Regions from separate parts of the Colwellia sp. MB3u-8 genome, predicted to be linked through region 3. Evidence: predicted binding sites of a transcription regulator. Region 3 holds the regulator's gene; each other region holds the start of a gene.
What was found. Region 3 encodes sigma-54, which starts transcription at its own class of promoters, with help from an activator protein. Its sites were predicted from a motif close to GTTGGCACGNNNNTNGNNT; they were not measured.

Region 1 (4,294 bases), on a different contig from region 3:
ACTCACGCTCTTTTTCCTTATATAAAAACCCGTTGTGTACAGAGAAAAAGAATGGGAACAAGGCCGTTATCGACAACCGAAAAACAAAAATTAGCAGCAACACTACCTGAAGGCTATTCAGTGATTTGGAAAGAGTCCTTTGCTGAACGTTGGCAAGTGGCTAAGTTGATGTACGGTAATGCCACAACGCGATTAAGTATGGAAGAAGGCTTTAACGTGCATTCAAAAATAGTGGAATTTACTCCTATTGAGCAAGATACCAGCCCGGAAAAAAACTGTAACTCAACATTTAGTAAAGATAAACTACCGGCAAAGTCTTTAGGTATAGACCCCTTAACTATTGCCCTATCCCGTTGGTCATTAAAAAGCTGGTCACGCTTTCACTTTCTTGATAAGTATTTGGCCGGTACTGTGCTGCCTAAGCTCTTATTGGACTTTTCAACCGCAATAAAAAGCTCGGCACATTTTGTGATTATTGCTGACAAAGAGCCCTCTGGGTTAGCAAGCTATTTAGAGGCAGGAGCTGCAGTACAAAAATTTTGGCTGCAAGCCACGGCATTGCAACTTGGCTTTCAACCCGAGCAGACCCCTGTTATTTTTTCTGAGTATTTACGTACGGATGTACAATTTACTGAAAATAAAAAGGCCAGAGAAAATGCTATCAAAATGGACCATTGTTTTAAAAGCTTAATAGGCGACAGTAATGCTAGTCGTGCTATATTTGCCGGCCGCCTAGGGCGATCTACACTCCCTACGAGTAGATCAGTAAGGTTAAGCTTAGAAGAGCTTAGGTATGTAAAAGATTCACAGTAACTCGATTATAGCCCCACTCGGTGTTAACAATTATTTGTTAACACCCGTTGTTGTCTGACGCTTCAATATCAGAGCGATGCAGATAAAAATGAACCACGGCATAGCATAATATAACAAAAGTGATTGCAATGAGTAGCCACTTTAATAACGTCATCAAACCTGACATTAAGGCAAGGCTTTCGATTGCGCAGGGAAATTCAAGTAGCATTAAAATAATACAAATATTCTCAATAATATCAACTAACATGATAAAAAAAGGCAGTACTCTTACGTACTGCATTTTATGATGTTTTGCATAACTTCGCGCAATAAAAAAAGTCAGTAGTAAGCTTAAGAAAAGTGAATAAAAAAGTGGGTACACCATATCAATAGTGATGAGTCCCTTAATGTATGCCAGGCGGTTTTCCACCCCATAAGATGCGATAAGCGTATCGGCCTGCATTGGCGTGTAATAAAGGTGTAAGTCTAACGGTCGACCTACCGGCAGGATTTGAGGCAATAAGTATAGTGGAAAAATCAAATAGACTAGGAAGAACAAGCATAATATTTTTTTAGTCGTGTATATTTCTTGTCTGCGGAGAAATTCTTCTAACACCCTACCACTCCTGTGCTATAAAATCGCATAAAAAGACCTCGTTTGTACGAGGTCTTTTAATACTTCATATTATTGCTTTCATCATCGATGATTAAACTTTTTTTCTCGCACTAAATGCTAATCCGATTAAGCCTAAGCCAAAAATAGCCAATGATGTAGGCTCAGGTACAGTTGTCGCACCAAATTCTTGCAATACTAGATCGACATTTTCTAAATCTGATGTTAACAAAATTGAAACATAATCTACCGCAGCAAAATTAGCGCCTGCGCCTAGCCCAGTCGCAAAGCTACTAAAAAGTATATTAGTACGCGTCAAACTAGATATTGCACCTGAAACAGTATTTGAGATACTTGTATTCGCGCCACTGTCAGAGCCAATGGTCACTAAGATTGAAAAACCTAAATCAGACTCTAACAGGTCAAAATAAAAACCATTAAGAGCACTAAAGTCGGCGGTAGGATTTCCCGGAGCAAATATTTCTGAATATGTTAGCAACAAGGTTGATTTCAATGTGGCATCATTACTAAGCGCCATAGTGCCATTATTAAAACTGGCTGCAGATGTCCTTGCGGGAGTAGGATTACCCGAAACATAAGCTAAATCATAGACAACATCACCACCTAAGGCGTTAATATTATTTCGTTGGGTCGTTGCCGTAGTAACAGTATCATTAACTTCAATAAATACATTCGGTTGAGGAGTGTAGTCAAAATCATCCAACACTATGTCCGCATAACTGTAACTCGCCATCCCTAAGGTTAGCACCAGTGTCATTAATATTTTTTTACTTAAATTTAACATTTTCATTCTCCATAATTAAAAGTTATGCAAGTTACATCCGTTGCAAGTAAGCAAATGCATTAACCACGCCAAATATAAAAAATCAATTGAACACAACCACATAGAAAATCGGCTGCTTTTCGCACCACCCAAAATGTTAATTTATTGTAAAAAAAGCTGACAACTTGTTAGCGGGATGTAAAGAAAGCTGACAGTAATGAGCCAATTAAAATATGCCTCTATCTTGATGAATTGTCATTGCGATGAAGTAACGTAGAGAAATCTTATGGATTTTAAGGTATGAAAATATTTTTAGTAAAAAAAACCTCGTTCAACGAGGTTTTTATGGGAAATAAAATCAGTAATTATGTTTTTTTTCTTGCGCCAAACGCTAGGCCGATTAGCCCTAAAGCAAATATAGCAAGGCTAGTAGGCTCTGGAACCGTACCGAACTCAGTAATCATCATATCTGCACCGGCAGTGTTTGTCGAAAGCAACACATGAACATAGTCTACAGAGGCAAAGTCTGCCCCTGAGCCTGAGACTGCATTAAAATCACTAAAACTAAGCGTAGTACGAGTTAAGCTACTAACTGACGCTGATGTTGATGAATATGCACTTTCATCAAGACTATGGCGGGCTCCAAAGTCAAAGCCGCCAGAGCCTACAATAATACTGATATCAAACCCGACATCAGAAAATATAATATCATAATAGAATGAATTTTGGTTTCCACTAGCCGTTAAATCAAGAGGCCCGCTAGGTGTACCATTAGCATTAGCGTCAGTGTAAAATAATGATAAAGTAGATAGCATTGTGACAGCATTATTCCACGTTAAAGCGTCATCACCACCAAAGTCTATACTTGTCGAGCTTGAGTCAAGTTGCCCATCGTTATAAATCAACGTGTAAATTACGTCACCACCAAGAGCATTGATATCTACTCTCTCTGTAGTCTCTGATGTAGAACCTGAATTAACCTCAATGTTTACCACAGGGCTATAACTAAAGTCATCTAGTATGATATCAGCTTGACTCGAGCCAACTAAACCTAAAGTTAAAGTTAATAATGTGGTTATTCCTAGTTTTTTTCTTAAATTAAACATATTTACTTCCTGTTAAATTAGTTTATTACAGCTGTATTTCTTGGTTATCAAGAACCGCTGCTAACAGAGTAAATGCAAACATCAAGCCAACAATAAACTACTACGCGCCAAGGCTTTACGCTTAGGCTCAAATTCGCTATGTGAAGAGGGGTATCTAAATTACGCTGAAGTCAAAATCCTTTCCGCAGCAAGCGGCGGGGAATTAGACCCGCATATATTAAATTAAATCTATTTAACAATATCTTAATATGAATCAAGGTGATAAGAATAGTGAACATGTAAAAATAGCAGACATATGTTATGCGTAGTGGAACTAAAGCGTAGTGGAACTAAAAATTTCAGGAATAAAGATAAGGGTCAATTTCGAAACAAATTACCGATACAAACTATGAATCCAGTCAGATATTTTGGCCCACCACAATCCGTAACATATTGTTTGTTAATTATAATATGTAAAATATAAAAATTAATAGCTAATAATGCAAGCAACATTGAACTCACGATTATATTGACCGCGGTAAACATAAATACAAAATTACCACTAAAAATTACTACTAATAGTCGCCGTAATTGACCCTGTAAAAAATCTGTGTAACTGCCTATCATTAATATCCATATAGGGTTTAGGATAGGCAGACGATGAATAAGAAAGCACTCGAGGCGTTTGCTAAGCAAGCCACCAAATCAATTATGAATGAAGCTGACTTAACTGTTTTACATAAATGCTAACCAAGGTCACCGTTGAAGCAACACTCAATGCTGCATTAGACAAACACCTAGGTTACGCCTGTCATTAGCAATCCAGTAAAGATAACTACCCTAATGGTTATTCATCTAAAACTATTCTTACTGCGAACGCTGTTATTGAGCAATTTTAGAGTGGTAGGGCCTTTAGCCGCCCTTTATCGCATAGTTTATTTGAACTGTTTGGCGGTGAAATTCAGACAAGATAAACCGCTGATCAATAAAGCCGTTGACCTCGCCTTAGGCATCATATTG
Region 2 (4,294 bases), on a different contig from region 3:
ATAAAATATGGTAAATGTGTAGTCTATAGTATTCTTATAACATCAAACAGCCACTTGCTATCACCTGATTAAGGCGTAAATTCCTGACGGTTTAGGCCATATTTTTTTAGCTTTGACGCCAATGTTGTCGGTTTTAAACCTAATAGCTGAGCAGCACCCTTCTCACCATAAATTTTACCTTGGCAATGTCTTAACGCATTAGCCAAGTTGGTTTTTTCAAGTGATTTTTGTTCTTCTACTCTCATCAACTGCGGAGCAACTTTAGGGTTAAATGATTCATGATTAAATACAGATTCATTAGCCAAAAATTCGAAGTTTATTTTATTACTTTTGGCTAAGATTATCTGACGTTCAATAATATTTTCCAGTTCTCTAATATTGCCGGGCCAAGGGTATTGGATTAAATACTGCATTTGCGAAACTGACACTTGTGGTTTAGGTCGATTAAAGTTTAAACACACTTTATCAATAAAATGTGTTACTAAAAGCGGAATATCATCGCTACGCTCTCGTAATGCCGGTGAATGAATAGGAAATACATTAAGCCTAAAATATAAGTCTTCTCTAAATTTATTCTGCTGGACTAAGGTCTTTAATTTTTGATTCGTGGCTGAAATAACTCTGACATCAACATGTCTGGTTTTCGACTCTCCTACCCGCTCAAACTGCTGCTCTTGTAATACCCGTAATAATTTCCCTTGCAGTTGTAAAGGAATTTCACCGACTTCATCTAAAAAAATAGTCGCGCCATCTGCCAGTTCAAAGCGTCCAACTCGGTCTGATATTGCGCCTGAAAAAGCGCCTTTTACATGACCAAAAAATTCACTTTCAAATAAGTCTGCCGGTATTGCCGCGCAATTAACTCTAATTAATGGCCGGGCTTTTCGTTCACTGACTTCATGAATCGCTCTAGCAATTAACTCTTTACCTGTACCTGATTCGCCAGTAATGATGACATTCGCATTAGTAGCTGCCACTAATTCTATTTGATTAACCATATGCTGCACCTGCATACTCTGACCAATGATCTGGTGATGATTAAAATCTGCATTTAATTCTTCAAGCAAATACGCATTATCCATTTCAAGACGCTCTTTTAGTGTATCTACCTCTTTTAAAGCGTTTAACAATTTAGCTTGAATAGACTTTCTTTGTGTTATGTCTCGAAAAATAACTACGGCGCCGATTAATAAACCATTTTCAGTTACTGGGGTACTTTTATATTCTACCGCCACTGGCATACCACTTTTTGACCAGAACACTTCGTCATCAACACTGTGTACTTCTCCATCTTTAAAAGCAGCATAAATCGGGCATTTGTAAGCGTGGTAATGCTCGCCATTGGCATGCGAATGATGAATCACGTCATGAATACTTTTCCCGACAAGTTCTGCTTTTTTCCAGCCTAATATTTGCTCGGCCGCTGCATTTACAAAGGTGGTATTCCCGTCAACATCTACGCCATATATGCCATCACCTACCGCACTGAGTAACAATTGATTTTGTCGCTCAATTTCTTCAAATACACTTTCGTTGGCATTCCAATGGACAATACCCGCTTTATATTTAGCTTGCGCTGTTGCTTGGTGGTAACGGGCATAAGTCACTTTGGCGCTTTGACAAGAGAACAAAAGCTTATTGTCTAAAGTGCTAGCGGTAATATCTAAATATATTTTTTCATTATTAATGGTAAGAAATAGATCGTTTGTCCACGCTTCGCCCTGCGCTAATATTTGTTGAGTAAAGTGAATTAACTTATCTAAACAGCCAGTAAAAAACTGCGTTACGCTAACCTTTGTTAACGTATTATTTTCTAGCTCAACGTCGCTTTCGATAGCAAATAATACTGCAGCTTTGTGGTTTAACTGCAAAATTTTATTATTAAAAGGATCAATATATAACAGTGCGTTAGGTGCATTTAAAAATAAGTTCGCTTGCATAAAATATTCCTGATGACTTATCAACTAACCCCACCATTCAATTTCTAAGCCAAGCAATGATATTTCGTGACAAACAGCACGAAATATCGTTTATCACGAAATATCGTTGCCTTGCACAGACCAGTAAAATAATTAATATCAATAAAAATCAGTAGTTTAATTAAGTGCGAGCTATTGGCATAGTTTTCGCAATTGTTAATGTCAGTAGATAACAAGGTTAGTCGTTTAATGGTTAAATCAACGCGTAATTTAAAGTGCTTGCACTGTATTGACAATAACGCACCAAGATTAAACAGCTAACTTAATAAAATAATATTTTTAATCTTAAGGAAGTCACATGAATAAGCTCGATGTAACTGAAGCAATATTTGCAATCAAAAATGAAAAAGAACTTAGTTGGCAGAATATTGCAGACGCTGTGGGTATGTCTATCGTTTGGACAACCTCCGCCTGTTTAGGAATGAACAGTTGGCCTGAAGTTGAAGCTGATAAAATAATTGAATTTTTAGCCTTACCTAAAAACACAAAGCAAGCCTTAATGGCCTACCCAACCAAAGAGTGGGATAAGTCAGTACCACAAGACCCATTAATTTATCGTATATACGAAGTGGTAGGCGTCTATGGCGATACCCTTAAAGAGGTTATTCAAGAAAAATTTGGTGACGGCATCATGAGTGCTATCGACTTCTCTATGGAAGTAGAAAAAGAAGAAAATCCAAAAGGCGATAGAGTCATTTTAACCTTGAATGGTAAATTTTTACCCTATAAATCATGGTGATCTTATTTGGTGCACCAAGCTAATTAAAGTTGTGCAACGCTGGCAAATAAAGCCAAAAAAATCAAGTCAAAAACTACATATTCATTAAAAATCAATGCGTTACATGACTGGCATTCAACTTGCTTTGTTAGGTAAACAGTAAAATGAATTAACCTTACTATTAAATAGAGATATAACAATGGCTTATATAGAACCCAGTGAATTTGTAACCAAGATGGTGGACGCAGGTGAACAGAAAGTTTACATGTCTACCAAAGATACTCTTATACGTGCTTTTATGGCTGGCGCTATTTTAGGCCTAGCTGCGATATTTGCGATTACGGTGGCAACTAAAACAGGTAGCCCTATTTTAGGCGCCTGTCTTTTCCCTGTTGGTTTTATCATGCTTTATTTGATGAAGTTTGATCTACTCACTGGTGTATTTACACTGGTACCATTAGCCTTATTAGACAAGCGTCCTGGTGTAACCTTTGGCGGTGTAATGCGTAACTGGGGCTTGGTCTTTCTAGGTAACTTTGGCGGAGCAATGACCACAGCCTTTTTAATGTCCTTTATTTTAACCTATGGTTATTCGGCTGACGGCGGTGCTATTGCAGCTAAAGTAGCAAGTATTGGTGAAGCAAGAACCGTAGGTTACCAAGAACATGGCTTAAGCGGCTGGATCACTATATTCTTCCGTGGCATGTTATGTAATTGGATGGTATCAATGGGTGTGGTTGGTGCGATGATCTCTACTTCTGCTGGTGCTAAAATGGCCGCCATGTGGATGCCCGTAATGTTGTTCTTCTTTATGGGGTTTGAACATTCAATTGTTAACATGTTCTTATTCCCATTCTCAATGATCATGGGGGGTGACTTTACTGTTTATGATTATTTGGTATGGAACGAAATTCCAACGGTATTAGGTAACCTTGTCGGTGGCTTATTATTAGTAGGTTTACCATTATACTTTACACATGTTAAAACATCGCCAAGCAGAAAAATTGCTTAATTCATTCTTTATCAATGGTTTATTCAAAGCATAAGCTTGTATGAGTCAATTAATAAATAACGAATACCCATTTGATTAAATAAGTGAACTACTTTTTCATGAGGAAAAATGGCTAAATACAAGCCATAAAATTTAGTCTGTAATTATGCTACTTATAAATTTTATAACGCCGTATTTTTCATTGTAATCATTAAAAATGATCAGGTAATTAATCAACTTGGAATAATATCAATGTAGATAAAAGACTTCGTAATTTAGGTTACTAAGTCTTTTTATTGCTTCAAACTTTACCGATTTAAGCTAATTTTAATCCATTGGAAACAAGTAATGAGTCAAGCATTAACTGTGAGTATTGGCGGCGCGACCAATAAAGGTCGAAAAAAAATCAATCAAGACTTTCTCGGCAGCATCATTCCTAAAGAACCCATGCTTAGCAGCAAAGGGATTGTATTTGCTATGGCTGATGGTATTAGCTCAAGTAACGTCAGCCAAATTGCCAGTGAAACAGCAATATCGAGTTTTTTAGAGGACTACTACTGTACCTCTGATTCATGGTCTGTTAAAAATTCTGCACAAAAAGTCATT
Region 3 (4,294 bases):
AGGTTACGAACATCGAGACTTACGGCAACATTTTCATAATCATTAATAACCGTATGGGTCAGTGCGGGTAACAAGTTGACAGGGATATTATCAACACAATAATAACCTAAATCCTCTAAAACACGCAGTGCAACACTTTTCCCTGATCCTGAACGGCCACTTACAATAATTAATTTCATCCGTGTTTAACTCGCTTGTTGTATTAACTGAAACAGTTCTTGATTACTTTTGCATTTACGCACTTGCTTGCAAAATTGCTTGTCACGAAAGATTTTTGCGATACTTTGCAGCGTACTCAAGTGGCTCTGGCATTCTTCTTCAGGAACGAATAAGGCAATAAAAATATCAACGGGACGATGATCAATAGCGTCAAAATTAATCGCTTGTTCTGTGGTAATAACCACGGCAATAGGTTTAGTAGGCGTAGCATTTTCTAGACGGCCATGAGGTATAGCAATGCCATTACCTATGCCGGTTGAGCCCATTCTTTCGCGCTTAACTAAGCTTTCTAAGAGCTGAAAAGTATCATGGCTGTCGAGTTTATCGGCGGCCAAGCGACTTAAATATTCTAATATACGTTTTTTACTGGCACCCGGTGCTGCACAAATAGTGCAGTCCGGGGTTAAGATGTCTTGCAACTTCATAAACTTCTAAGACCTGTAGCGAAATGGCGCTAATGTTTGTTGATTTTGCCTTTATATTTCAATATTTGGCGATCTAGCTTGTCAATTAATGCATCAATCGATGCATACATGTCACTATGTTGTGCCTTAGCATGAACTTCAGTGCCACTTAAGTGCACTGTTGATTCAGCAATCTGATTCTGTTTTTCTACCGTTAATACTACATGTACATTATTGATATGATCAAAATGACGCTCTAGTTTTTCAAACTTGCCATTGACATAATCACGTAATGAATCAGTAACATCGACATGGTGTCCAGTAAGATTAATTTGCATATACTTCAATCCTCTTTATTGGCTGAATAAAACTGCCTACAATAGGCTTTTACGTTGATTTGATGGCGGTATAGCAAGTGACTCTCGATATTTGGCAATGGTACGCCTTGCCACTTGTATACCTTGCTCTGCTAAAATATCTGCCATTTTACTGTCGCTGAGTGGCTTTGCAGGCACTTCGGCAGCCACTAGCTTTTTAATTAATTCTCGAATAGCCGTTGATGAACATTCGCCGCCGTTTTCAGTACTTACGTGGCTCGAAAAAAAGTACTTAAGTTCAAAAATTCCTCTAGGCGTGTGCATATATTTTTGCGTGGTTACACGAGAAATAGTTGATTCATGCATATCTACGGCTTCGGCAATATCGTTCAATACCATAGGGCGCATCGACTCAGGTCCGTGTTCAAAAAATCCTTGTTGACGTTGCACAATGCAATTTGAAACCTTTAAAAGCGTTTCGTTACGGCTTTCTAAGCTTTTAATAAACCATTTTGCTTCTTGCAAGTTAGAGCGAATAAATTGATTATCAGTAGATGACTTCATTGAACGAGACATAGCCGCGTATTGCTGATTAACCGATAGTTTAGGGGCAGTGTCAGGATTGAGCTCTACTGTCCAGCGGCCGTTTTTCTTTTCAACAGACACGTCTGGGATAACATATTGTTCTTCACTTTTGATGACGCTATCACCTGGACGGGGATCTAAGCTTTGTATTAGGCGAATAACTTCGCGTAATTGCTCTTCTTTCAAGCGTAATTTACGCATCAATTGACGATAATCGCGATTACCGAGCAAATCAATATACTCGCTGACGGCGATTTTGCTTTCTGCTAACCAAGGGGTATCTTTAGCAAATTGATTAAGCTGAATACGCAAGCACTCGGGAATTGAGCGGGCGGCTACACCAACGGGGTCAAATACGTTAATACGCTTTAACACCACTTCAATCTCATCAAGTTCTACACCATCAATACCGACACTCTCTAAGATCTCTTCGGCTGAAACCGTTAAATAACCTGCTTCATCTATGGCTTCAATAATGGCAATGGCAATGGTTCTGTCAGTGTCACTAAAGGGCGTTAGTTCCATCTGCCAAATTAGATGGTCTTGTAATGAGTCTTTCGTTTCACCTTGATAAGTATAATCTTCTGAGGCATGGCCAACACCGCCACTACTGACACCGGCACTGAAGTTATCATCCCATGTGCTATCGCTATTTAGTTCTTCGGGGATGTCTGTTTTTGCTAAACCTTCAGAGGAGCTAATTTCGTCTATCGAGGGAGTGGAGTCTTCGCTGCCATCAGAGGATGCTGCTGCTGAGTTTTCGCCTACAGTTACCGAATATCCTGCTTCTAAATGGTCAGGGGTATTTTCTGAATTGTTATCGTGCGTTTCGTCAACTTCAAGCAAAGGGTTACTTTCAAGTGCTTCTTGAATCTCTAGTTGAAGATCCAAAGTCGATAATTGCAACAGTTTGATCGCCTGCTGCAATTGCGGGGTCATCGTTAACTGTTGTCCGATACGGAGTTGCAGAGTAGGACGCATTTACGTTTTATTTTCCCTATTCAAATTCATTAATTCAATTGGTTTCATTCACTATAGCGTGAATTGTTCGCCAAGGTATACATCTCTTACATGCTGATTTGCAAGAATTTGCTTTGAATTACCTTCAGCGATAAGTTCACCATGACTAACGATGTAGGCATGTTCACAAACATCGAGTGTTTCTCGCACATTGTGATCTGTGATTAAAATACCTATGCCACGATCTTTTAAGTGTAGGATAATTTTTTTTATATCACCTACCGAAATCGGGTCAACACCGGCAAAGGGTTCATCCAGTAGTATAAATTTAGGATCTGCGGCTAATGCCCGTGCTATTTCAACTCGTCGGCGCTCACCGCCAGATAAACTCATGCCTAAGTTATCTTTTATATGGCCTATGTTGAACTCTTCTAATAAATGTTCAAGTTTTTCTTGTCGGTCAACGTCACTAAGTGATTTACGTGTTTGTAAAATGGCCATGATATTGTCATTGACCGATAACTTACGAAAAATAGAGGCTTCTTGTGGTAAATAACCAATACCTTTTCTCGCGCGCTCGTGCATTGGCAGTAAGGTTATATCTTCATCATTTAAGACAATTGAGCCACTGTCGTTCTTCACCAAGCCAACAATCATATAAAAAGAGGTAGTCTTACCTGCGCCATTTGGCCCTAATAAGCCAACTATTTGTCCAGCTGAGACGTGCATACTGACGTTTTTAACAACTTTTCTGCCTTTATAGGACTTGGCAAGGCCGGTTGCTGATAATGTAGAAGTTGACATTTACTCTTGCTTATCCTTTGATTTTATAGGCAATTTAATTTTGTTCTTCGGCTGTAATACGGTTTCAACTTTATCATTGTCTAGGCTTTCAGCGTTGACATACTCGGTGGCAAAATTATAGGTGATTTTACTGCCACTCACTTTACTACCTTCTTGGCTAAGGAGGGCATTGCCTGAAATAACGACGGTATTCATACTCGGCTCATAACGGATTTCATTGGCTTGCAAATTGATTGGGCTACCATCTTGAAGCGTTTGTTCAAAGGTCGCCGGTGAGCCTTTGGCAATATAAATTTTGCTGTCACTGTTTTCTTGGGTGATAACCTGTACTAACTCAGCATGTATCCTTAGTGTGCCCTGAGAAATAATGACATTATCAATATAACTGAATATTTTATTTTTGAGATCGGCAGCTTGGCGTGAAGAAGATATTTTAATCTCTTGTTCTACGTCAAATTTTTCTGCACTTGCGACAGGCACTAATAATGCTAACGCCGTGAGGCAATATAAGTTACTTTTTAATTTTTTTATAAATAGTCTGTACATGTTCGGTCAATGTCATCTGTGTTGTGTTTAAGTCTACAATTAATCCTGAGCCATACATAGTAAATCCTTTACCTAATATTAAGATAGTTTGCTCTGAGCTGATAATATTAGTTTTTAAGTCCATTTCTAAATTTTTACCATGCACTTCCTGTATCAAACTTTCTTTATCAGTGGCGATTAAACGTACGCGATTTGCTAATTTTACTCGATTGTTATTATACAAGGTGCCTTCATTGGCGGTGATTTGCCAAGTAGGTTTGTTGTTCCTTGGGTATAAGGTATAGCGTGGATATTCAAAGTGTGTGACCCCTAATTCAGCATAATGTTCCATGCGTTTCGCTTCTACATTATAAGATAATGCCCCAGTATTTTTATACACATCACTGTTAAGGTTTTCAGCAATAAATTCAGGGTTATTCGCAGTATCGAGAATGTTGCTGGTTTCTTCCTTCGCGCCAT

Region 1: the regulator sigma-54 is predicted to act here: its motif matches at 2,265-2,283, upstream of H4J54_RS17365 (PEP-CTERM sorting domain-containing protein).
Region 2: the regulator sigma-54 is predicted to act here: its motif matches at 2,114-2,132, upstream of cynS (cyanase).

What each region holds. Positions count from the first base shown of each region.
Region 1 is NZ_JACGVA010000073.1:104,134-108,427, forward strand. Features, by position in the region: gene H4J54_RS19730 (ThiF family adenylyltransferase) at 1-813, shown strand, start outside; gene H4J54_RS17360 (hypothetical protein) at 851-1,408, opposite strand; gene H4J54_RS17365 (PEP-CTERM sorting domain-containing protein) at 1,500-2,210, opposite strand; gene H4J54_RS17370 (PEP-CTERM sorting domain-containing protein) at 2,555-3,295, opposite strand; partial or broken gene H4J54_RS17375 (transposase) at 3,935-4,294, shown strand, end outside.
Region 2 is NZ_JACGVA010000058.1:333,269-337,562, forward strand. Features, by position in the region: gene H4J54_RS06230 (sigma-54-dependent Fis family transcriptional regulator) at 69-1,940, opposite strand; gene cynS (cyanase) at 2,278-2,718, shown strand; gene H4J54_RS06240 (formate/nitrite transporter family protein) at 2,897-3,709, shown strand; gene H4J54_RS06245 (bifunctional protein-serine/threonine kinase/phosphatase) at 4,037-4,294, shown strand, end outside.
Region 3 is NZ_JACGVA010000068.1:266,672-270,965, forward strand. Features, by position in the region: gene rapZ (RNase adapter RapZ) at 1-179, opposite strand, end outside; gene ptsN (PTS IIA-like nitrogen regulatory protein PtsN) at 186-644, opposite strand; gene hpf (ribosome hibernation promoting factor) at 674-961, opposite strand; gene H4J54_RS13630 (RNA polymerase factor sigma-54) at 998-2,506, opposite strand; gene lptB (LPS export ABC transporter ATP-binding protein) at 2,558-3,289, opposite strand; gene lptA (lipopolysaccharide transport periplasmic protein LptA) at 3,290-3,835, opposite strand; gene lptC (LPS export ABC transporter periplasmic protein LptC) at 3,801-4,294, opposite strand, start outside.